Regions from separate parts of the Sphaerisporangium sp. NPDC051011 genome, predicted to be linked through region 1. Evidence: predicted binding sites of a transcription regulator. Region 1 holds the regulator's gene; each other region holds the start of a gene.
The links. Region 1 encodes HrcA, which represses chaperone genes, less so after heat shock. Its sites were predicted from a motif close to TTGGCACTCTCNNNNNGAGAGTGCCAA; they were not measured.
Positions count from the first base shown of each region.

Region 1 (6,821 bases):
CGTCCCCGCTGCCATCAGGCGCGGGATCGAGTCCGGGTCGAGCATGTCGTGCAGGGCGTCGTAGAGCGGGCGCAGGTAGGGGTCGATCTTCTCGTACAGCGTGCCGGGCAGGAAGCCGAGCCGCTCGCCCGCCTCGACCGCCGGCCGGGTCAGGATGATGCGGTTGACCTCCTTGGCCTGCAGGGCCTTCACGGCCTTGGCCATCGCCAGGTAGGTCTTGCCGGTGCCCGCGGGGCCGATGCCGAAGACGATCGTGTGCTTGTCGATCGCGTCGACATAGCGCTTCTGGTTCACCGTCTTCGGGCGGATCGTGCGCCCGCGCGAGGACAGGATGTCGAGGGAGAGCACGTCGGCGGGACGGCCCGAGCTCATGCGCAGCATGGCGATGCTGCGCTCGACCGCGTCGGTGGTGAGCTGGGCTCCCGACCGGACGAGCTCGACCATCTCTTCGAAGAGCCGCACTACGAGGCCGCTCTCTTCGGGGCTGCCGCTGATGGTGATCTCGTTGCCGCGGACGTGGACGTCCGCGCGGAAGGCGCCTTCGATGACCCGCAGCAGCTCGTCGCGCGAGCCGAGGATGGTCACCATGGAGTGCTCGTCCGGGATCACCACTTTGGCCTGCGTACGGGACGGGCCTTTGGTTCGCGGCGGTTCGCTGGTCTGTGCGCCGTTACGGATGGCGCTGCGGTTTTCGTGTGACTCGGACATGGGCGGCCCTTACGGCCTGCTCGCCTCCCGGTCTGGATGTACTTGTGTCGCGGGTCGAAGTCGAAAATGTGTCCCCGCCGCGCCCGGATGCCCGTGATGCCGTCTCGTACCCGGCCCGATCGCGCCGCTGACGACACCCATGCTATCCGGGACGCGCCCTTCCCGCAGGACCGGTGCGCGCCCCGCCCCACCTGCGCCGATCAGCCCGGAGGCCAGTGCATGGACCGGCCTCCCAGCACGTGCCCGTGCACATGGAAGACCGTCTGGCCGGCCTGGGGGCCGGTGTTGAAGACCAGGCGGTAGCCGTCCTCGGCGACGCCCTCCTGGACCGCGACCGCGTGGGCCGCCTGCAGGACCTCGTCGGCGAGCCCGTCGTCCGCCGCCGCGAGGGCCGCCGCGTTCTCGTAGTGACCTTTGGGGATCACGAGCACATGGGTCGGGGCCTGCGGGTTCACGTCCCTGAAGGCCACCGTGCGGTCGGTCTGGTAGACGATCGTGGCCGGGATGTCCCCGCTCACGATCTTGCAGAACAGGCAGTCTGTCACGCCGGAATGGTAGTCACCTCTGTTGCCAATCGGTAATACCGAGGTGGCCCCGTCAAAAGATCCTCCCGGCTAGGGTTGGTGTGCGACACTTCAGCGGCAGACAGCGTTCAGTGTCGGCCAGGCCACCGGCGAGGACAAACCTGGGTCATGCCCCCTAAAGAACCGGCAGAGAGTAAACCCTCTGGGAAGGCCGTGCGTCCAACTGATGTGACCACCGAGACCCTCGTGGCCGAAAGGTCGCTGGGGGCGGTGCCCGTCGGGTGGGACGCCGACATGGCCGTTACGGCGCTTTACAGCGCCCACTATCGGTCGCTCGTGCGTCTCGCCGTGCTGTTGGTACGCGATACCGCGACCGCGGAGGAAGTCGTGCAGGACGCCTTCGTCGCCCTTCATGGGGCGTGGCGTCGCCTGCGCGACCCCGACAAGGCACTCGCCTACCTGCGCCAGTCGGTCGTCAACCGATCGCGCTCCGTCCTGCGCCATCGTGCCGTCGTGGAGAAGTACGCCCCCAAGGGCATGCCCGACGCGCCGAGCGCGGAGAACGGCGCCATCGGCGCGCTCGAGCGGACCGCCGTGATCGAGGCACTGCGCGGGCTGCCGACCAGGCAGCGTGAAGCCTTAGTGCTGCGTTACTACGGCGACCTCTCGGAGGCGGAGATCGCTCATGCCATGGGCATCAGCAAGGGTGCGGTGAAAAGCCACACAGCCCGCGGAATGGCCGCACTACGCACTGTACTGGAGCAATTGTCATGACCGAGGCCCCCGACGAGTCCGGCGAGTTCCTGCGCCGTGTCTTGCGCGCGGAGGCGGAGTCTGTCGTCCCGTCCGCAGAAGGACTGGAGATCATTCGCACCCGCATCGAGCAAGGCGGCATGCGAGGCCTGCGAGGTGTCTTTTGGTGGCGGGCAGGAGCGTCCGCTCTCGGCGCGGTCCTGGTGGCCGCCACCGTGGTGATGGTCGTGCCCAACCTGCGCGCGCAGTTCACCCCTGAGCAGCATTCCGTCGTTCAGGTGGACAACCCCACCGCGCCGCCCGACGACTCGAGCACCCGGCGGCCGGGGCTGCCGGCCCGGACGTCCCCCGGCGGCTCCCAGGGCGCCGTACCGGGGACGACGACCTCGGCGACGCTGCCGCCCACGGGGAAGCAGACGCCGATGCCGACCCCGGGCCACGAGTGCGCGTCGCCGGTCTCGAGCCCCTCCCAGCCGGTAGCGGCGGAGCTCGGCGACCCCTGCGATCCGTCGGCGTCCCCGACCGGTTCCGTGCCGGACGAGACCACCAAGCCGAGGCCGTCGCAGAAACCCACGCCCACGCCCACGCCGTCCCCCACGCCTCCCAAGCCGCAACCCACACCGACGGCCACCGTGCCCTCGGACGGCTGCCAGCAGTGCACGCCGACTCCGACGACGACCGCCGCTCCGCCGACCGCCACACCGCAGTCGACCACGGAGGGCTCCTCCAGCGAGACGCCGCCCACCCAGGGCGCGGCGAGCTGAGCAGAAACCCCGCGCGCCTCTGCACGGCCCTCCCGGGGCTCACATGGAGGCGCGGGGCTTTCCGGGGGTTATCGCCGCTTTCCGGAGGCTTCTCTCGGTCTTCTGGGGCGTTCTGGGGCTCTTGCCGGGCCGGAACGTCCAGACGGGCGCGGCCTACCAGCGGCCGGTGCGGGACAGCAGGACCGCGGCGGCGGCCACTCCCGCCGTCGAGGTGCGCAGGACGGTCGGGCCAAGCAGCGCCGGGGTGGCGCCCGCGTCCCGGAACAGGCCGACCTCCTCGTCGGTGATACCGCCCTCGGGGCCGACGACCGTCACGATGTCCCCGGTCGCCGGCAGATCGAGGCCCGCCAGGGGCAGGGCGGCCTCCTCGTGCAGCACGGCCGCGGCCGCGGCCTCCTTGAGCAGCCGCGCGACGTCGGCGGTGGTGGCCTGCTCGGTGACCTCCGGCAGGTGGAAGCGCCTGGCCTGCTTGCCGGCCTCCCTGGCCGTGGACCTCCAGCGGGCCAGCGCCTTGCCCGCGCGCTCGCCCTTCCACTGCGTCACGCAGCGCGCGGCGGCCCAGGGCACGATCACGTCCACCCCGGCCTCGGTCATCATCTCGACCGCCAGCTCGCCACGGTCGCCCTTGGGCAGGCCCTGCACGACGACCAGGCGGGGCTCGGGCGGCGGGACGACACGCCGCGCCAGCACGTCCAGCCTCAGCGAATCTTTGCCGGTGACATCGCGCACGACGCACTCGGCCACCGCTCCCCTGCCGTCGGTGAGGTCGACGCGCTCCCCGGCGCGCAACCGGCGCACGGCCGCGGCGTGCCGCCCCTCGGGGCCGGCCAGCGTGATCTGCTCGACATCGCCCGAGAGGTCACCGGAGAGATCGTCGGAGAGGAAGACAGGGACGCTCACCCGCAAACCTTAGCCAGGCACCCCGGCCTTGGCGAACCGCTCGCGCGGCCTCCGCGCGCGGCGGAGGCCGCCCGTTGTCAGCGACTGTCAGCGACTGTCAGCGACCGTTGAACGCGTCCCTCAGCCGGGAGAAGAAGCCCTGCTGCCCCGGGGCGAACTTGCCCGGGGGACGTTCCTCGCCGCGCAGCTTGGACAGCTCGCGGAGCAGTTCCTCCTGCGCGGGGTCGAGGCGGGTGGGGGTCTCGACGTTCACATGGATCAGCAGGTCTCCCCTGCCGGTCTCGTTGAGATGCTGGACGCCCCGGCTGTACAGGGGGATGACCTGCCCGGACTGCGTGCCGGGCCGCACGTCGATCTCTTCGGCGCCGTCCAGCGTCTCGACCGTGAGGATGGTGCCGAGGGCCGCCGCCGTCATCGGGATCTCCACCGTGCAGTGCAGGTCGTCGCCGTGGCGCTCGAAGATCTCGTGGGGGCGCTCGACGATCTCCAAGAAAAGATCGCCCGGAGGGCCTCCGCCGGGGCCGACCTCGCCCTCGCCGGCGAGCTGGATGTGCGTGCCGTCCTCGACGCCGGCCGGGATGCGGACCTTGATCGTACGGCGGGTGCGCACGCGCCCGTCGCCGGAGCACTCCTGGCAGGGGTGCTGGATGATCGAGCCGAAGCCGCCGCACTGCGGGCACGGCCGGGCGGTCATGACCTGGCCGAGGAACGACCGCGTGACCTGCGAGACCTCGCCGCGGCCGTGGCACATGTCGCAGGTGTCCGGGTGGGTGCCCGGCGCGGCGCCCGAGCCCTGGCAGACGGTGCACAGCACGGCGGTGTCGACCACCAGCTCGCGCGTGGTGCCGAACGCGGACTCCGCGAGGTCGAGCTCAACGCGGATCGTCGCGTTGCGCCCGCGCCTGGCCCGGGACCGGGGGCCCCGCGAGCCGCCCGCGCCACCGAAGAACGCGTCCATGATGTCGCTGAACGGGAAGCCCGCGCCGAACCCGGCGGCCCCGGCCCCGGCGCCCGCGCCCGCGCCGATCGGATCGGCCCCGAGATCGAACATCTGGCGCTTGTTCGGGTCCGACAGGACCTCGTACGCCTGGTTGATCTCTTTGAACCGCTCCTGCGTCTCAGGGTCGGGGTTTATGTCCGGGTGCAGCTCGCGGGCGAGCCGGCGATAGGCCTTCTTGATCTCGTCCTGGCTGGCGTCACGGCGGACCCCGAGGATGCCGTAATAGTCGCGGGCCACCTAGGACCCCGCCAGGATCTGGCCGACATAGCGCGCCACCGCGCGCACCGCTCCCATTGTCACGGGGTAGTCCATTCGCGTCGGGCCCAGCACTCCGAGCCGAGCCAGTTCGTTGTCGCCCGAACCGTAACCGGCGGCGACGATCGAGGTGCCGTGAAGACCTGAGTACGGGTTCTCCGAGCCGATGCGCACCATCAGCGCGGAGTGGTCCCCCGCCTCGCCGAGCAGGCGCATGAGCACGACCTGCTCCTCCAGGGCCTCCAGCACCTCACGCAGGCCGACACTGAAGTCGCCCGCGAGGTTGGCGGCCCCGGCGAAGATGACCTTCTCGTCGTGGCGGTCGACCAGAGTCTCCAGCAACACCGACAGGATAGTGGCCGCCACCGGTCGGTCTTCCTCGGGAAGGCGATCAGGAAGATCGGCGATCGTCTCCGGCACGCGGCCGAGCCCGCACCCGTCCAGCGAGGCGTTGAGAAGCGCCCGCAGGTGCGCGACCTGGTCGTCGGCCACGATCTCGGGTAGCTCGACGACCCTCTGCTCCACCCGGCCGGTATTGGTGATCAGGACCAGCATGATGCGCCGCTCGGCGAGCGGCACCAGCTCGACGTGGCGGACCGTCGAGCGCGTGAGCGAGGGATATTGCACCACGGCGACCTGGCGCGTGAGCTGGGCCAGCAGGCGCACCGTGCGGGTCACGACGTCGTCCAGGTCGACGGCGCCCGCGAGGAACGTCTCGATCGCCCGCCGCTCGGCGGCCGACAGCGGTTTGATCTGGGACAGCCGGTCGACGAACAGCCGGTAGCCCTTGTCGGTCGGCACGCGGCCCGCGCTGGTGTGCGGCTGCGCGATGTACCCCTGCTCTTCGAGCACGGCCATGTCGTTGCGGACGGTGGCCGGGGAGACGCCCAGATTGTGGCGCTCGGCCAACGCCTTCGACCCGACCGGCTCGTTGGTGGACACGTAGTCCTCGACAACGGCGCGCAGGACCGCCAGCTTACGGTCATCGAGCAACGTGCTCACCTCCTGCCTCGCGAGTGTGCCCCCGCGAAGGGGGGTCTGCTGGCACTCTGTGTTCCTGAGTGCCAAGTGTACGGCTCATGTCGTCGGCGTGCGATAACTCGGAGGCACGACCTCACCCGGTCAGCGACAAGCCACTTGCTATCTGATGACAAGCGCCTTCGTCCACACTGGGATCATGAGCCAGAACGACCCCCGTCCGAGCGAGCCGAACCCCTGGATCCCGCGCCAGGGCACCCCAGAGCGACCGGGGCCACCCCCTGGCCCTCCGCCCGGCGGGTACGTCCCGCCACCGGGAAGCCCCCCTCCGGGCGCACCCGGGCACGGCGGACCCGGGTACGGCGGCCCGCCGCGGAACGGCCCCGGGTACGGACCTCCCCCCGGCGGACCCGCGTACGGCCCTCCGCCCGGTGGTCCCGGCCTCGGCGCGCCACCACCCGGTCCCGGGTACGGCCCCCACCCGGGCGGTCCCCGCCAGGGCACACCGCCGGGCGGTCCGGCGTACAGGCCCCCGGCCGCGGACATCCGCCCGCGCCGCCGCTGGATCCTGGCCGCCTGGCTGGTCGCGATCGCGAGCCTCGTCGCGGGCATCGTCATCGGCTTCGGCACGGTTACCAAGACCATCGACCAGGCCGCGCCGACGCACGTCTTCCCGAGCGGCGGCAAGGTCTCCGCCCCGCTCGACCCCGCCGACAAGCCCATCCTGTACGCATCCTCGTCCGGGCCGGCCAACGTGACCTGCCTCGCCCAGGACTCCGCCGGGAACCCGGTGAAGCTCACCAACGTGAGCCTCCACCAGACCGTCACCGTCAACGGGCGCACGTGGGAGGGCATGTTCGACATCGCCGTCCCGGCGGCGGGAACGTACGAGATCAGCTGCCGGTCGGAGGGCGGCCAGGTCGTCTTCGGCGTCGGCAA
Region 1 covers NZ_JBFAGG010000007.1:252,009-258,829, reverse strand. Annotated here, with positions in the region: gene AB0H21_RS18505 (PhoH family protein) at 1-588, opposite strand, end outside; gene AB0H21_RS18500 (histidine triad nucleotide-binding protein) at 909-1,253, opposite strand; gene AB0H21_RS18495 (SigE family RNA polymerase sigma factor) at 1,527-2,006, shown strand; gene AB0H21_RS18490 (hypothetical protein) at 2,003-2,749, shown strand; gene AB0H21_RS18485 (16S rRNA (uracil(1498)-N(3))-methyltransferase) at 2,903-3,649, opposite strand; gene dnaJ (molecular chaperone DnaJ) at 3,747-4,886, opposite strand; gene hrcA (heat-inducible transcriptional repressor HrcA) at 4,887-5,897, opposite strand; gene AB0H21_RS18470 (hypothetical protein) at 6,082-6,821, shown strand, end outside.

Region 2 (6,821 bases), on a different contig from region 1:
CGCCCGCTGGGTCAAGCCGCTGGCGACCGGCACGGCGTGACATCCCTGACGCAGCAGGCTCGCCCCGACCGGCATGCCTCATACACGGTTCGTGTCCCTCGGTGCAGGGTTTCGCCTCGGGCTTCCTTCCCACCACGCCTCACAGCGGCGCAGTTGCCTCCGGCTCAGCGTCAGCACCACCTCTTCCTCCAGGGGACTTCCACCCCAAGCGATCGCCCATGCCGGGCGTACTGCGAAAGGGGCCCGCGACGATCGTCACGGGCCCCCTCAGCGGGTGCTACTAGAACTTGTCGTTTCTGACGCCCTCAACGAAGGCCACCCACGCGCCAGCCTCGACCACCAGGGCCGGGACTGTGAGGTCCTTGCTGTCACGTACGGCACGACGCCCTCCTGTCAGCCCGACGACCTCGACACAGTTGCCACCGCTGCCGCCTGAGTGGGAGGACTTCTTCCAGATTGCCTGGGTTAATTCCGCGTTCTGCTCCATGGCCTCTCTTATCTCTCTGATCTGGACAAGGGACGCCCGCCGGGGTAGCGCCTCGGCACGGATGACCCATGTCGATCATTAGAAAGCAGCTGGACTAGCGAGCGCCCTCGCCTGCGCAATCGAGGGGACTTTCACCCCCAAGCGATCGTCCATGCCGGGCATACCGCGAAAGGGCCACTCCCGGAGGTCCGGGAGTGGCCCTTTCGCGTTAACTGGGAGCCGGAGGCTCAGAAGTCCATGTCGCCGCCGCCGGGCACGGCGGGAGCGGCCGGGGTCTTCTCGGGCTTCTCGGCGATGACCGCCTCGGTGGTGAGGAACAGGGCCGCGATGGACGCGGCGTTCTGCAGCGCCGAGCGGGTCACCTTGGCCGGGTCGATGATGCCGGCCTCGAGCAGGTTCACGTACTCACCGGTGGCGGCGTTCAGGCCGACGCCCGGCTCCAGATTGCGGACCCGCTCCACCACGACGCCGCCCTCGAGGCCGGCGTTCACGGCGATCTGCTTCAGCGGCTCCTCGAGCGCCTTGCGCACGATGGAGGCGCCGGTGGCCTCGTCGTTGAAGAGCTCCAGCTTGTCGAACGCCTTCGCGCCCGCCTGGATCAGGGCCACGCCACCGCCGGGGACGATGCCCTCCTCGACGGCCGCCTTCGCGTTGCGGACGGCGTCCTCGATGCGGTGCTTGCGCTCCTTGAGCTCGACCTCGGTGGCCGCGCCGGCCTTGATGACGGCGACGCCGCCGGCCAGCTTGGCGAGACGCTCCTGGAGCTTCTCGCGGTCGTAGTCGGAGTCGGTGTTCTCGATCTCGACGCGGATCTGGTTCACGCGGCCCGCGATCTGCTCGGGGTCGCCGGCACCGTCGACGATGGTGGTCTCGTCCTTGGTGATGATGACCTGGCGCGCGCGGCCGAGCAGGTCCAGGGTGGCGGTCTCGAGCTTGAGGCCGACGTCCTCGCTGATGACCTGGCCGCCGGTGAGGGTGGCGATGTCGCTCAGCATGGCCTTGCGGCGGTCACCGAAGCCCGGGGCCTTGACGGCGACGGACTTGAACAGGCCGCGGATCTTGTTGACGACCAGGGTGGCCAGGGCCTCGCCCTCGACGTCCTCGGCGATGATCACGAGCGGCTTGCCGGACTGCACGACCTTGTCGAGCAGCGGCAGCAGGTCCTTGTTCGCGGAGACCTTGGAGTTGACGATCAGGATGTAGGGGTCGTCGAGGACGGCCTCCATGCGCTCCGGGTCGGTCACGAAGTACCCGGAGATGTAGCCCTTGTCGAAGCGCATGCCCTCGGTGAGCTCGAGCTCGAGGCCGAAGGCGTTGCTCTCTTCGACGGTGATGACGCCTTCCTTGCCGACCTTGTCCATCGCCTCGGCGATCATCTCGCCGATCTGGGTGTCGCCGGCGGAGATGGAGGCGGTGGAGGCGATCTGCTCCTTCGTCTCCACGTCCTTCGCGATCTTCGAGAGCTCCTCGCTGACGCGCTCGACGGCGGCCTCGATGCCCTTCTTCAGGGACATCGGGTTGGCGCCGGCGGCGACGTTGCGCAGGCCCTCGCGGACGAGCGCCTGGGCGAGCACGGTGGCGGTGGTGGTGCCGTCACCCGCGACGTCGTCGGTCTTCTTCGCGACTTCCTTGACGAGCTCGGCCCCGATCTTCTCCCACGGGTCCTCGAGCTCGATCTCCTTGGCGATGGAGACACCGTCGTTGGTGATGGTGGGAGCGCCCCACTTCTTCTCCAGCACGACGTTGCGGCCCTTGGGACCAAGGGTCACCTTGACGGCGTCGGCGAGCTGGTTCATACCGCGCTCGAGACCGCGCCGGGCGTCCTCGTTGAACGCGATCATCTTGGCTGCCATACGGCTAGACCTCCCAGATACAGGGTGGCTTGCGGCGGATCGAGCCGACGCCCGCGACGGCATGTAGACCCGGTTCCCACGACACCTGTCGCCGTGGATCAGCCGGGCCCCGACGCCTCGATCCAGGTTTGTCACTCTCCACACGAGAGTGCCAACGAACTGTTTAGCACTCTACCCGGTCGAGTGCAAGCGACCACCCCTATGACCTGGGAGGCACAGCGATTTGTCCGACCGTATGCACAATATTGGATCTGCGCTCATCGGCGGGGAACGCATGTGCGGGAATCCGCAGCTGGGGCAGGTACCGGGATGAGAGAAGGCCCGGGCCGCGATGAAGCGCGGACCGGGCCCTCCAACTCGTGACTGTGGGTAGACCAGTGGATCTCCCGCCGCGGGCCGGACTACGCCGGCCGCGTCACACAGTCCGCACGGACTCTGCCTGTGGACCCTTCTGGCCCTGTGTGATCTCGAACTCCACCCGCTGACCCTGTTCGAGCGACCGGTATCCCTCCGACAGGATCGCCGAGTAGTGGACAAACACGTCCTTACCACCGTCTACCGCGATGAAGCCGTAGCCCTTGTCCGCGTTAAACCATTTGACGGTGCCCTGCGCCACTTTCCGACTCCTCTTGCTGGGCTCCGGACCCCGCCCACTCCTCCGCGAGGCCCGTGACCTTCGGAACCGAGACGCATGCGAACTCCTCGGCCACGTCGATCGTTCTCGACCATACCTGTGGCATGCCTTGGCGCAACAGAGTCAAACACCAAACTACTTCTTGACGTTCGCTCTAAGCAGTACGCGACTATTTCATACTTGCGTTTAGTTAGTTGACAATTACACTACCGAGAGGGCCCAGTAAGGCTTCTATTGTGATAGCTGGGCCGTTCACGGGCCCAGAACGCGCGAACGCCCGCGCATCCCGAGGGACACGCGGGCGTCCGGCGCCGCCGATGGTCAGCCTCCGGCGACCGCCGGGATCACCGAGACCTGAGCGCCCTCGGGCGTCACAGTGTCAAGTCCGTCGATGAAACGGACGTCCTCTTCTCCGACATACACGTTGACAAAACGGCGGATGTTGCCCGTTTCGTCCAGAATACGGGCCCCGATTCCGGGGAAGTCCGCATCGAGCTTCTGCAACACGTCGCGAAGCGTCGCGCCTTCACCCTTCACCTCGGCGGCACCGTCGGTGTACGTACGGAGAATCGTCGGAATCCGCACAGAAACGCTCATTTATCGGGACCTTTCAGGAGTTTTCGACGACAGCCGTACGGAATGCGTCGAGAGAGGGGCGGATGACCGCGGTCGGCCGGGCCTCGTCGGAGACCGCGTCCAGGGTCTTCAGGCCGTCGCCGGTGTTGAGCACGACCGTCTCGGCGTCGGGGTCCAGCAGCCCCTTGGTCAGCAGCTTGCGCAGCACTCCCACGGTGACGCCGCCCGCCGTCTCGGCGAAGATGCCCTCGGTGCGCGCGAGCAGCCGGATGGAGTCCACGATCTCGGCGTCGGTGACGTCCTCGACCGCGCCGCCCGTGCGGCGCGCGATGTCGAGCACGTACGGCCCGTCGGCGGGGTTGCCGATGGCCAGCGACTTGGCGATGGTGTCGGGCTTGACCGGCTGCACGACGTCGCGCCCGTCCTTGTACGCGGCGGACACCGGCGAGCAGCCCTCGGCCTGCGCGCCGAAGATCTTGTACGGCCTGTCCTCGACGAGCCCGAGCTTGATCAGCTCCTTGAAGCCCTTGTCCACCTTGGTGAGCTGGGAGCCGGACGCCACCGGGATGACGATCTGGTCGGGGATCCGCCACCCGAGCTGCTCGGCGATCTCGTAGGCGAGCGTCTTGGAGCCCTCGGCGTAGTACGGCCGCAGGTTCACGTTGACGAAACCCCAGCGGTCGCCGAGCGGGTCGCCGATGAGCTCGGAGCAGAACCGGTTGACCTCGTCGTAGGTGCCCTGGATGCCGACCAGGCGACCGCCGTACACCGAGGCCATGACGATCTTGGGCTGCTCCAGGTCGGCCGGGATGAAGACGCAGGCGTCGAGCCCGGCGCGGGCGGCCGCGGCGGTGACGGCGCCGGCGAGGTTGCCCGTGGACGAGCACGACAGGGTGTGGAAACCGAAGGTGCGCGCCGCCTCCAGGGCGATGGCGACGACCCGGTCCTTGAAGGAGTGGGTCGGGTTGCCGGAGTCGTCCTTGACGTGCAGGCTGCGCAGCCCCAGCTCGCGGGCCAGGTTCTCGGCCTTGACGAGCTTGGTCCAGCCGGGGGCGAGGTTGGGCTTGACGCCGACGTCCACGGGCACCGGCAGCAGCGCCCGGTAGCGCCAGATGTTGGAGGGCCCGGCCGCGATCTGCTCCCGCGTGACCGGCGCGGTGCCGTCGAAGTCCGGGCTGTTCCAGGTGTAGGCCACTTCGAGTGGCCCGAAACACTCGATACAGGCGAAGGTGGGGCCGAGGTCGTACCGGGTACCGCATTCGCGGCAAGAGAGAGCCACGGCGGGACCGAAGGAGTTGGAAGTGGTGATCTCAGCTGTTGCGAGCGCCATGAAGCGAGGCCTTTCCCTCATCTTCGCCCGGACCACCTTGGTCACGGGCCGGAATTGGCACCTGTCCCGGCCGGTCTCACTGGTCTAGTGCCGCGACATTCGGAGACGCGATGACCACAGCCGGGAGGGTTGCCGGGGCTTCGCAGGGCCGGTCCCTCCACCCCTCTGGATGAGCAATATGCAGTTGTGAACCCGCCGTCATGACAGGCAGGCCGACATCACTGTACCTCGCGGCCCAGCGAGATGACCCCGCGTCTCAAACGGCGAGACGTCTCACGGCCGAGGGGTGGTTCAGGTGAACCTGCCGTACTCGTCGCCGAGGACGCCCTGGACGTACTTGCGGGCTTGGTGGATGCGCGACTTGGCGGTGCCGAGCGGGATGCCGAGCTGGTCGGCCACCTGGTTGTAGTCGAGCTCGCAGATGTCGCGCAGCACCAGCGCCTGCGCGAGTTCGGGCTTGTCGGCCTCCAGCGCCTCCATCGCGTCGAGCAGGTCGAGCCTGGACCCGGCGATGACGCTCACCCGGCGCGGGTCGGCGCGAAGGTCGGGCAGTTCCTCCGACGACTGCTCGGCGGCCCGCCGCTTCAGCGAGCGGTACGTCGTGCGCGCGCAGTTGGCCGTGACGATGTGCAACCAGGTGGAAAAACGTGCCCTGCCCTCGAACCTGCCGATGTTGCGCGCGACCGCCAGCAAAGTATCCTGGCAAGCCTCTTCCGCGTCCTGGTGGTAGGGCAGCAGCCGCGCGCAGTGGCGAAGCACGTCGGGCTCGATGCGGCGGAGAAGCTCCCCGAGGGACCGGTGGTCGCCTTGGGCCGCGGCACGGGCAAGCTCCTCGGTCGTCTCGTCAAGCGCCATGTCGGAGCCCTCCTCGGCCGCGAGGCCCTCGCCTCGCCCTGACCACCACCACCGGCCCATCTTATTGGGAGCGTTAAATTTAAATAATCTGCCGCCAGGTGAGCATCCCAACGTGGAGAAGAAGAACGGCGCGGGACGACCGCCGCACGGCGGACGAGGAGTGGTAAGCGGATGAACACGGTTCTCATGGCCTCCAACCGGGGCCCGGTCTCGTTCACGCTCGCCGACGACGGCACGCTGACCATGCGCAGGGGCGGAGGTGGCATGGTGTCCGGCCTGTCCGAGATCGCCAAGGCCGCCGACGTGCTGTGGGTGTGCGCCGCGCTCTCCGACGGCGACCGCAGCGCCGTGCGCCGGGCCCCGGGCGGCCGGCTCGACCAGGCGGGCTACGACACCGGCGCGGTGCGCATGCTGGACATCCCGCCCGCCACCTTCCACCGCGCGTACAACGCGGTGGCCAACTCCACGCTGTGGTTCGTCAACCACCTGCTCTACGACACGCCGAACTCGCCGCAGTTCGACACCCGCTTCCGCCGCGAGTGGGAGTCCTACCAGGACTACAACGCCGCGTTCGCGCTGGCCCTGGCCGAGGAGGCCGCGCACGGCGCCCGCGTCATGATCCAGGACTACCACCTCACCCTCGCCCCCGCGATGCTCCGCGTGGAGCGCCCGGACCTGCGCGTGGCCCACTTCTCGCACACGCCGTGGGCCCCGCCGGAGTACTTCTCGCTGCTTCCCGACGACATCTCGGCCGAGCTGCTGTCGGGCATCCTCGGCGCCGACCGCGCCGGCTTCCTCACCGCGCGGTGGGCGTCGGCGTTCATGGACTGCTGCGAGGTGCTGCTCGGCGCTCGCGTCGACCGCGCCGCGCGCACCATCGCGTACGAGGGCCGCACGACGCACGTCGGCGTGCACCCGCTCGGCGTGGACGGCGACGCGCTGTGGGCCCGCGCGCTGGAGCCGGACGTCGAGTCGCACATGACGGCGCTGCGCGAGCGCGTGGGCGACAAGAAGCTCATCGTGCGCATCGACCGGACGGAGCTGTCGAAGAACATCGTCCGGGGCCTGCTCGCCTACAAGCAGTTC
Region 2 covers NZ_JBFAGG010000028.1:49,910-56,730, forward strand. Annotated here, with positions in the region: gene AB0H21_RS39055 (hypothetical protein) at 1-40, shown strand, start outside; gene AB0H21_RS39060 (DUF397 domain-containing protein) at 281-487, opposite strand; gene groL (chaperonin GroEL) at 715-2,340, opposite strand; gene AB0H21_RS39070 (cold-shock protein) at 2,756-2,956, opposite strand; gene AB0H21_RS39075 (MoaD/ThiS family protein) at 3,296-3,571, opposite strand; gene thrC (threonine synthase) at 3,585-4,880, opposite strand; SAM riboswitch class I at 4,895-5,056, opposite strand; gene AB0H21_RS39085 (RNA polymerase sigma factor) at 5,172-5,735, opposite strand; gene AB0H21_RS39090 (trehalose-6-phosphate synthase) at 5,907-6,821, shown strand, end outside.
Region 2: a site for HrcA is predicted at 2,469-2,495, ahead of groL (chaperonin GroEL). Genes of this name have one in related genera too.

Region 3 (6,821 bases), on a different contig from region 1:
GCGGCGAGGACTTCCGTGGTCGGCGCGGGACGTACGGAGAGGCCGAGGCAGAGGGTCGCCATCGCCGCGAGCGCCGCTGCCAGGATTCGCCGTCGCCGGTTGAGCATCTTGACGACGCGCGGGATCACGGTTCGCATGGGCGGCTCCGAGGGGGGTGAAGTTGGGCGGTGAGGTATGCCCGTCGTGTTGCCGTTCGCGCCGGGTTAGCTCGCCGTGTCAGGGCGCCGGCATCACCGACGCCCCTTCCCACCGACGCGGCGCCGGGTAGGGGAGGCCGGGTGGAGAAAGTCGGGTCGTCGGGACTCGTCGTGAGTCGGCCGGAAGCCGGCGGAAGCCGGTGGTAGTTGGTGGAAGCGGGTACTCGCTGGGGATTCGATTACTCACTCGGTATGCGGGAGCGCCCCTTGGGCATGCGGGAGCGCCCCTTGGGCATGCGGGAGCGCCCCTTGGGCATGCGGGAGCGGCCCGGAGGCGCCGGGTGCTACGGGGGTGTTCTTCGCTGCGCCCTCGCCCCGTCCTCGACGATCTGCTCCATTCCGGCCGCACAAGACGGATAGCTGTCCGCTTTGGACTGGTCTTTGGAGCAGAACGCCCGCTCGCCGGGGTTCTTGATCGGCGGGTCGGTGAGGTGAGGGCAGGGCTTTGCGCAGGGCGGGCGGGCAGGGCGGGGGTTGAGGTTAGGGGAGGGGGAAGGGGAGTTTTATGCCGTCGAGGGTGTTGGGGCAGTGGCAGGGGCGGTCGGTGGGGAGGGCGGCGGTGACTGAGGCGACCAGGGTGCGCATGCGTTCGCTGTTGGCGGCGAAGAAAGCGAGGACCTCCTCCTGGGTGACGCCCTCGCCGACGTCCACCCCGGCGTCGTGGTCGGTCACCAGGGCCAGCGTGGTGTAGCAGAGGGCGAGTTCGCGGGCGAGGGCGGCCTCGGGGTAGCCGGTCATGCCGACGATCGTCCAGCCGTTGCCGCTGAACCAGCGTGACTCGGCTCTGGAGGAGAAGCGAGGCCCTTCGATGACGACGAGGGTGCCGCCGTCGACGACGTCCCAGCCCTCGGCGCTCGCCGTCGCGCAGGCGAGGGACCTGCCGGTCGCGCAGTAGGGGTCGGCGAACGGGACGTGGACCGCGCCGCCCTCGTCGTAATAGGTGTGCGCGCGGCTGGTGGTGCGGTCGACCAGTTGATCGGGGATCACCAGCGTGCCAGGGCCGTACTCGGCGCGCAACGAACCCACGGCGCTCGGGGCGAGCACCTGACGGACGCCGAGCGAGCGCAGGGCCCACAGGTTGGCCCGGTATGGGATGCGATGGGGAGGGAAGCGGTGGTCGCGGCCGTGACGGGGCACGAACGCGACCGTGCGGGAGCCGATGCGCCCTATGGTGATGGGGTCGCTCGGTGGCCCGTACGGCGTGGTGACCTCGACCTCTTCAGCGTCGTCGAGGAGGGAGTAGAAGCCTGAGCCGCCGATGACTCCGATGTCCGCTCTGGTGACCATGGCCACGACATTAGCGCCCCGGCTTGGGCGCGATGCGCGTGAAGCCGCCGCCTGTGGATAACTCCGGCTTGTGCACAGGAGCGGAAACGGATTTATGTCTCAGTCCTGGACAGGCTCCGTCATCGAAGGGCGCCTCGCCTCCCGGGCGGCCTCGTCTGCGGACCGAGCCGCCTGGGCCCGTGCCTTGTCAGGGTGGCATGTCGCGGCGTTGCCGGAGGCTCCCGCGTTGCACTCGCTGTGCGGAGCGCTCTCTGTGCAGAGGAGGAGACGGAGTCAGACCAGACCTCCGAGGACCGTTGGCCGCGGCGCCGTATTGTCGGCTCGTGCGCTCCGAGATCAGCCCCGGACGAGGGACGGCCCGCCGAGGGGTCATCTGCGGTCGGTGACGTGCGAGGCTGGGGAATGGGGGTGCGCCGGCCGCGGCGCCGTCTTGTCGGCTCTCGCTCCGAGACCAGCCCCAGACGAAAGGCGACCCGCCGCGGGGTCATCCGCGGTCAGTGACATGCGCGGCTGGGAATGCCGTGTCGGGGTGATCTTGGTGGGAGGGTTGTACGGCGTCGGGGTGGCCGTACGAGCCGTACAACCCGTGGCGTCGTCAGGAGGATGAGCTGCTGCTGGAGGCGCTGGCCGACGCCGGCTCCTTCTTCGCCGAGCCCGAGCCCGAGCCCGAGCCGGAGCCGGAACCCGAGGCCGAGCCGGACCCACCGGCGGCGCTGGAGCCGTTGCCGGAGTCGGAGCTCGACGAGCCGGACGAACCGGTCGACGTGGAGGACGACGAGGTCGAGGCGCTGGAGGAACCGGACGAGCGGTTGTCCGTCCGGTAGAAGCCCGATCCCTTGAAGACGATGCCGACCGCGGAGAACACCTTGCGAAGCTGGCCCTGGCAGCTGGGGCATGTGGTCAGCGGGTCGTCGGTGAATCGCTGGACCGCCTCGAGCCCTTCACCGCAAGCGGTACAGGCGTACTGGTATGTGGGCACGCACTCCTCCTCGTATGGCTCAGTATGCTCACGCAGATTGGCACTCTACCGATGCGACTGCTAATGGTACGCAGCGGATTAGGCTAAACGCCACCCAGCCGGCTTCTAATCCCGGGCGGAAGGCCCCCAGGGAGTGGCCGCAGAGGCGTCTGGCCTGTGCCTTGTCCTGTATGCGGTGACCGGCGGCCGTGGTCGTGCGGCCGGAGTCCGTCATCTCGGCCGCGGAGGGTCTGGGGTGACCGGGGTGATGTGCTGGGGTCCTGTGATGGGCTCGGGGGCGCCCGGGGATATCCGGGGCGCCCGGTAACACCTGGCACGAGCCTCGGTGGTCGCCAAGGGCCGGGCGGCCTACTCGCCGCTCTCCCCGTACCAACCCGCCAGCTTGCCGCGCCGACTGACCGCGCGCAGGCGGCGCTCCACCCGCTCACGGCAGGCCGCCGTTGTGACGACGAGCAGCTGGTCGTCGGCGCGGAGCCGGGTCGAGTCTTCGGGGACGAACGAGTGTCCTTCCCGGACGACCATGGTGACGGCGGCGTCCGACGGCAGCCGCAGCTCGAAGATCTCGACGCCGTGCAGCCCGGATCCGGGCGGGATGGTGACCTGGAGCAGGTCGGCGTTGAGCTCTTCGAGCGGGGCCGCCTCGACGCCGAGGTCGAGGGCCTCCTCGGGGGCGCCGACGCGCAGGACGCGGGCCAGGTACGGCAGCGTGGGCCCCTGGATGAACGTGAACACGATCACGATGACGAAGACCTCGTTGAACAGGCCTTTGGCGCCGACGATCCCGGCGGCCCACGGGATGGTGGCGAGCACGATGGGGACGGCGCCGCGCAGACCGGCCCAGGACAGGAAAACCTGCTCGCGCCAGGACAGCCGGTCGACCCGCGCGGTCCGTACGAGAAGGGCGGAGACGACGACGGACGCGGGGCGGGCGAGCAGCAGCAGGGCGAGGCCCGCGATGAGGCCGGGGACCACGGTGGCGGGCAGTTCGGAGGGGCTGGCGAGGATGCCGAGCATGACGAACAGCCCGATCTGGGCGAGCCAGGCGGCCCCTTCGGCGAACCCGCGGGTGGCCGGCCGGTGGGGGAGGCGCGTGTTGCCGAGGACGAGTGTGGCGAGGTAGACGGCGAGGAAGCCGCTGCCGTGCAGCAGGGCGGCGCCGCTGTAGGCGATGAACGCGAGGGCGAGCACGGCGATCGGGTACAAACCGGAGGACGGCAGCGCGACGCGGCGCAGGGCGTACGCTCCGAGCGGCCCGACGGCGAGGCCCACCGCGCAGCCGACGGTCAGCTCGAAGGCGGCCTCGAACATCACCTGGCCGAGGCCGGGCAGAGGGGCGTTCAATCGGCTGAGCAGTACGACCACGATGACGGTGGGCGCGTCGTTGAATCCGGACTCGGCCTCCAGTATGCCGGAGAGCCGTTGTGGCAGGGGGAGCCGGCGCAGGACGGAGAAGACGGCCGCCGCGTCGGTGGAGGCGAGGATCGCGCCGAGCAGCAGCGCCGTGCGCCAGTCCATGGCCAGCAGCCAGTGCGCGGCGGACGCGAGTACGACGATGCTCACGCCGACGCCGATCGTGGCGAGGAGGAGCGCGGTCGGCACGGCCCGGCGTACGTGCGGCCAGTACGTGGTGAGACCGCCCTCGGCGAGGATCACGGCGAGCGCGGCGAGGCCGATCTGCTGCGCGAGCTGCGCGTTCTCGAACTGGATGCCCAGCCCGGCCTCGCCGAGGAGCAGGCCGAGCCCCAGGTAGATGAGCAGGGTGGGGAGTCCGGTGCGGTGCGCGACCCGTACGGACGCGATGGCCGCGATCACGACGATGGACGCGAGGAGTAGCCAAATATTAAGGTTCACCGGCTCTCCTCCTCATGTTTTCCGCCCATTGTGGCGTATTGGTGTGGTCCTCTACCACGATGAACTACTTTGAGCTACGGTCACACGCGACACGGATGCTAGGTCAAACGGAATCATGGGTGGACGGCAGTGACGGACGACGCTTCCCCGGTCGTGGAGAGCCGCTCGGTTCTCGACGGGCTGAGGAAGGATGCCCCCGGCGAGGGTGACGACGTCCCCGAGGCGTCCTCGAAGAACCCGGAGAAGCCGAGGAAGCGGCGGCTGTTACGCCGCCTGGTGATCGTGACCGTGCTCGTCCTCGCCATGGTGGTGGCGGCGGCGTTCGCGCTGGTGATGGAGCGTCAGATCTCGCTGAACGGCAACATCGAGCGGATCCCTGGAGCGTTCCCCGAGGATGCCGGACGTCCGGTGAAGGCCGTGGGCGACGCGCAGAACTGGCTGCTCATCGGATCGGACAAGCGCCCGGGCGAGTCGGGCAACCAGCGGGCCGACACGATCATGATCGTCCATGTCCCGGCCGCCCGGGATCGGCTCACGCTCATCGGCATCCCCCGCGACTCTTATGTCCCCATCCCCGGGCACGGAAACAACAAGATCAACGCCGCGTACGCCTTCGGCGGGCCGAAGCTGCTGATCAAGACCATCGAGGGCCTCACGAAGGTCCGCATCGACCATTTCGCCGCGCTGGACTTCCAGGGGTTCGTCGAGATGAGCAAGGTCGTCGGCGGCGTGGACGTGTACGTGTCGCGCAAGGTGTACGACCCGATGAACAAGGTCACCTGGCCGCAGGGCATGGTGCACCTGGAGGGTGAGAAGGCGCTGCTGTTCGTCCGCCAGCGCTACAACCTGCCGGGCGGGGACTTCGACCGGATCAAGCGGCAGCAGGCGTTCGTCGGGGCGTTGGGCCACAAGATCATAAGCAAGGATCTGCTGACCAACCCGTTCAAACTGAACGACTTCTTGGAGGCGCTCACCCACGCGGTCAGCGTCGACTCGGGTGTGACGTTGAGCACATTGCGCGACCTGGCCCTCGAGCTGCGCAACATTCGCCCCGAAACGGTGGATTCCGCCACGATTCCGACCCTGGGCACGGGCACGGTCAAGGGCGCCAGCGTCGTCCGCCTCGACAAGAAGGAGGGCGCACGTTTCTTCGAGGCGGTCCGCAACGACTCGCTGGGTGAATACTTCAAGGACAATGGCGGTCTCGACGACCTCCAAATCGTTTCGTGACGAGAATCACCGGTTCGCGGACGCCGGTCCCGGTAACCCCGCCAATCACAACTGTCGCGTCCGATCACGTCCGACGCCGACGATGCCGGACGGCAGGGCCGCCATCGACACGGCCCGATCATGTGGTTCCGCGGGAATTCCCTCGATCAACTCGCCCTCGTGCAGCAATGCGACCGTCGGAACATTCGGCCCCACCCGGGCGAGCGCCCGGTCGTACGAGCCGCCGCCGCGTCCGAGCCGCACGCCGCTGGACGGGTCGACCGCCAGCGCGGGCACGATGACCAGGGCGGCCGTGCGGACGGTGTCCATGCCGCGCCGCGTGTCCACGGGCTCCATCATGCCGCGCGGGCCGGGCGCCACCGAGTCAGGGCCATCGTAAACAGCCCAATCGAGATCATTGTCCGGGCACAGGACGGGAAGGATCACCGTCGCGCCGTGCTTCCACAGCGCGAAAATCAGGCCGTGCGTCGAAGGTTCGGAGCCCATCGACCAATAACAGGCGACCAGCCCGGCCATTTGCACCCAGGGCTGGTCGAGTAGCGTTTCCCTGATCGCGGTCGCCGAGTCGCGCGGATCGGCGAGCCCTGTGCGCGCGGCCACGATCCTCCGGCGCAGCTCCGCTTTGTCCACTCGGCCCTCCATTAAGGTGCATTCATGGCTGACTACGATCCAGTGACGAAAGTCGTCATTCCCGCCGCCGGCCTCGGGACGCGCTTCCTGCCGGCGACCAAGGCGACCCCGAAAGAGATGCTGCCGATCGTCGACAAGCCGGCCATCCAGTATGTCGTCGAAGAGGCGGTCTCGGTCGGGTTGCTCGACCTCCTCATGGTGACAGGCCGGAACAAGCGCTCCATCGAGGACCACTTCGACCGCGCGTACGAGCTGGAGGAGGTGCTGGCGGCCAAGGGCGACTCCGAGCGTCTCTCGCAGGTTCTCGAACCGGTCGAGATCGCCACCTTCCACTACGTACGCCAGGGTGAGCCCAAGGGGCTCGGCCACGCCGTGCTGTGCGCCAAGCAGCACGTCGGCAACCACCCGTTCGCCTGCCTGCTGGGTGACGACATGATCGACCACCGCGACCACCTGCTGAAGCGCATGATCGAGGTGCGCGACACCTACGGCGGCAGCGTCGTGGCGCTGATGGAGGTGCCGCGGGAGCAGGTCTCGCTGTACGGCTGCGCCGAGATCCAGCCTACGGACGAGGACGACGTGGTGCGGGTGACGGGCCTGGTCGAGAAGCCCCCGGCCGACGAGGCCCCGTCGAACTGGGCGGTCAT
Region 3 covers NZ_JBFAGG010000031.1:35,365-42,185, forward strand. Annotated here, with positions in the region: gene cpaB (Flp pilus assembly protein CpaB) at 1-137, opposite strand, end outside; gene AB0H21_RS39790 (S-methyl-5'-thioadenosine phosphorylase) at 678-1,484, opposite strand; gene AB0H21_RS39795 (FmdB family zinc ribbon protein) at 2,080-2,463, opposite strand; gene AB0H21_RS39800 (potassium/proton antiporter) at 2,812-4,314, opposite strand; gene AB0H21_RS39805 (LCP family protein) at 4,444-5,544, shown strand; gene AB0H21_RS39810 (5-formyltetrahydrofolate cyclo-ligase) at 5,590-6,174, opposite strand; gene galU (UTP--glucose-1-phosphate uridylyltransferase GalU) at 6,199-6,821, shown strand, end outside.
Region 3: a site for HrcA is predicted at 2,501-2,527, ahead of AB0H21_RS39795 (FmdB family zinc ribbon protein). Genes of this name have one in related genera too.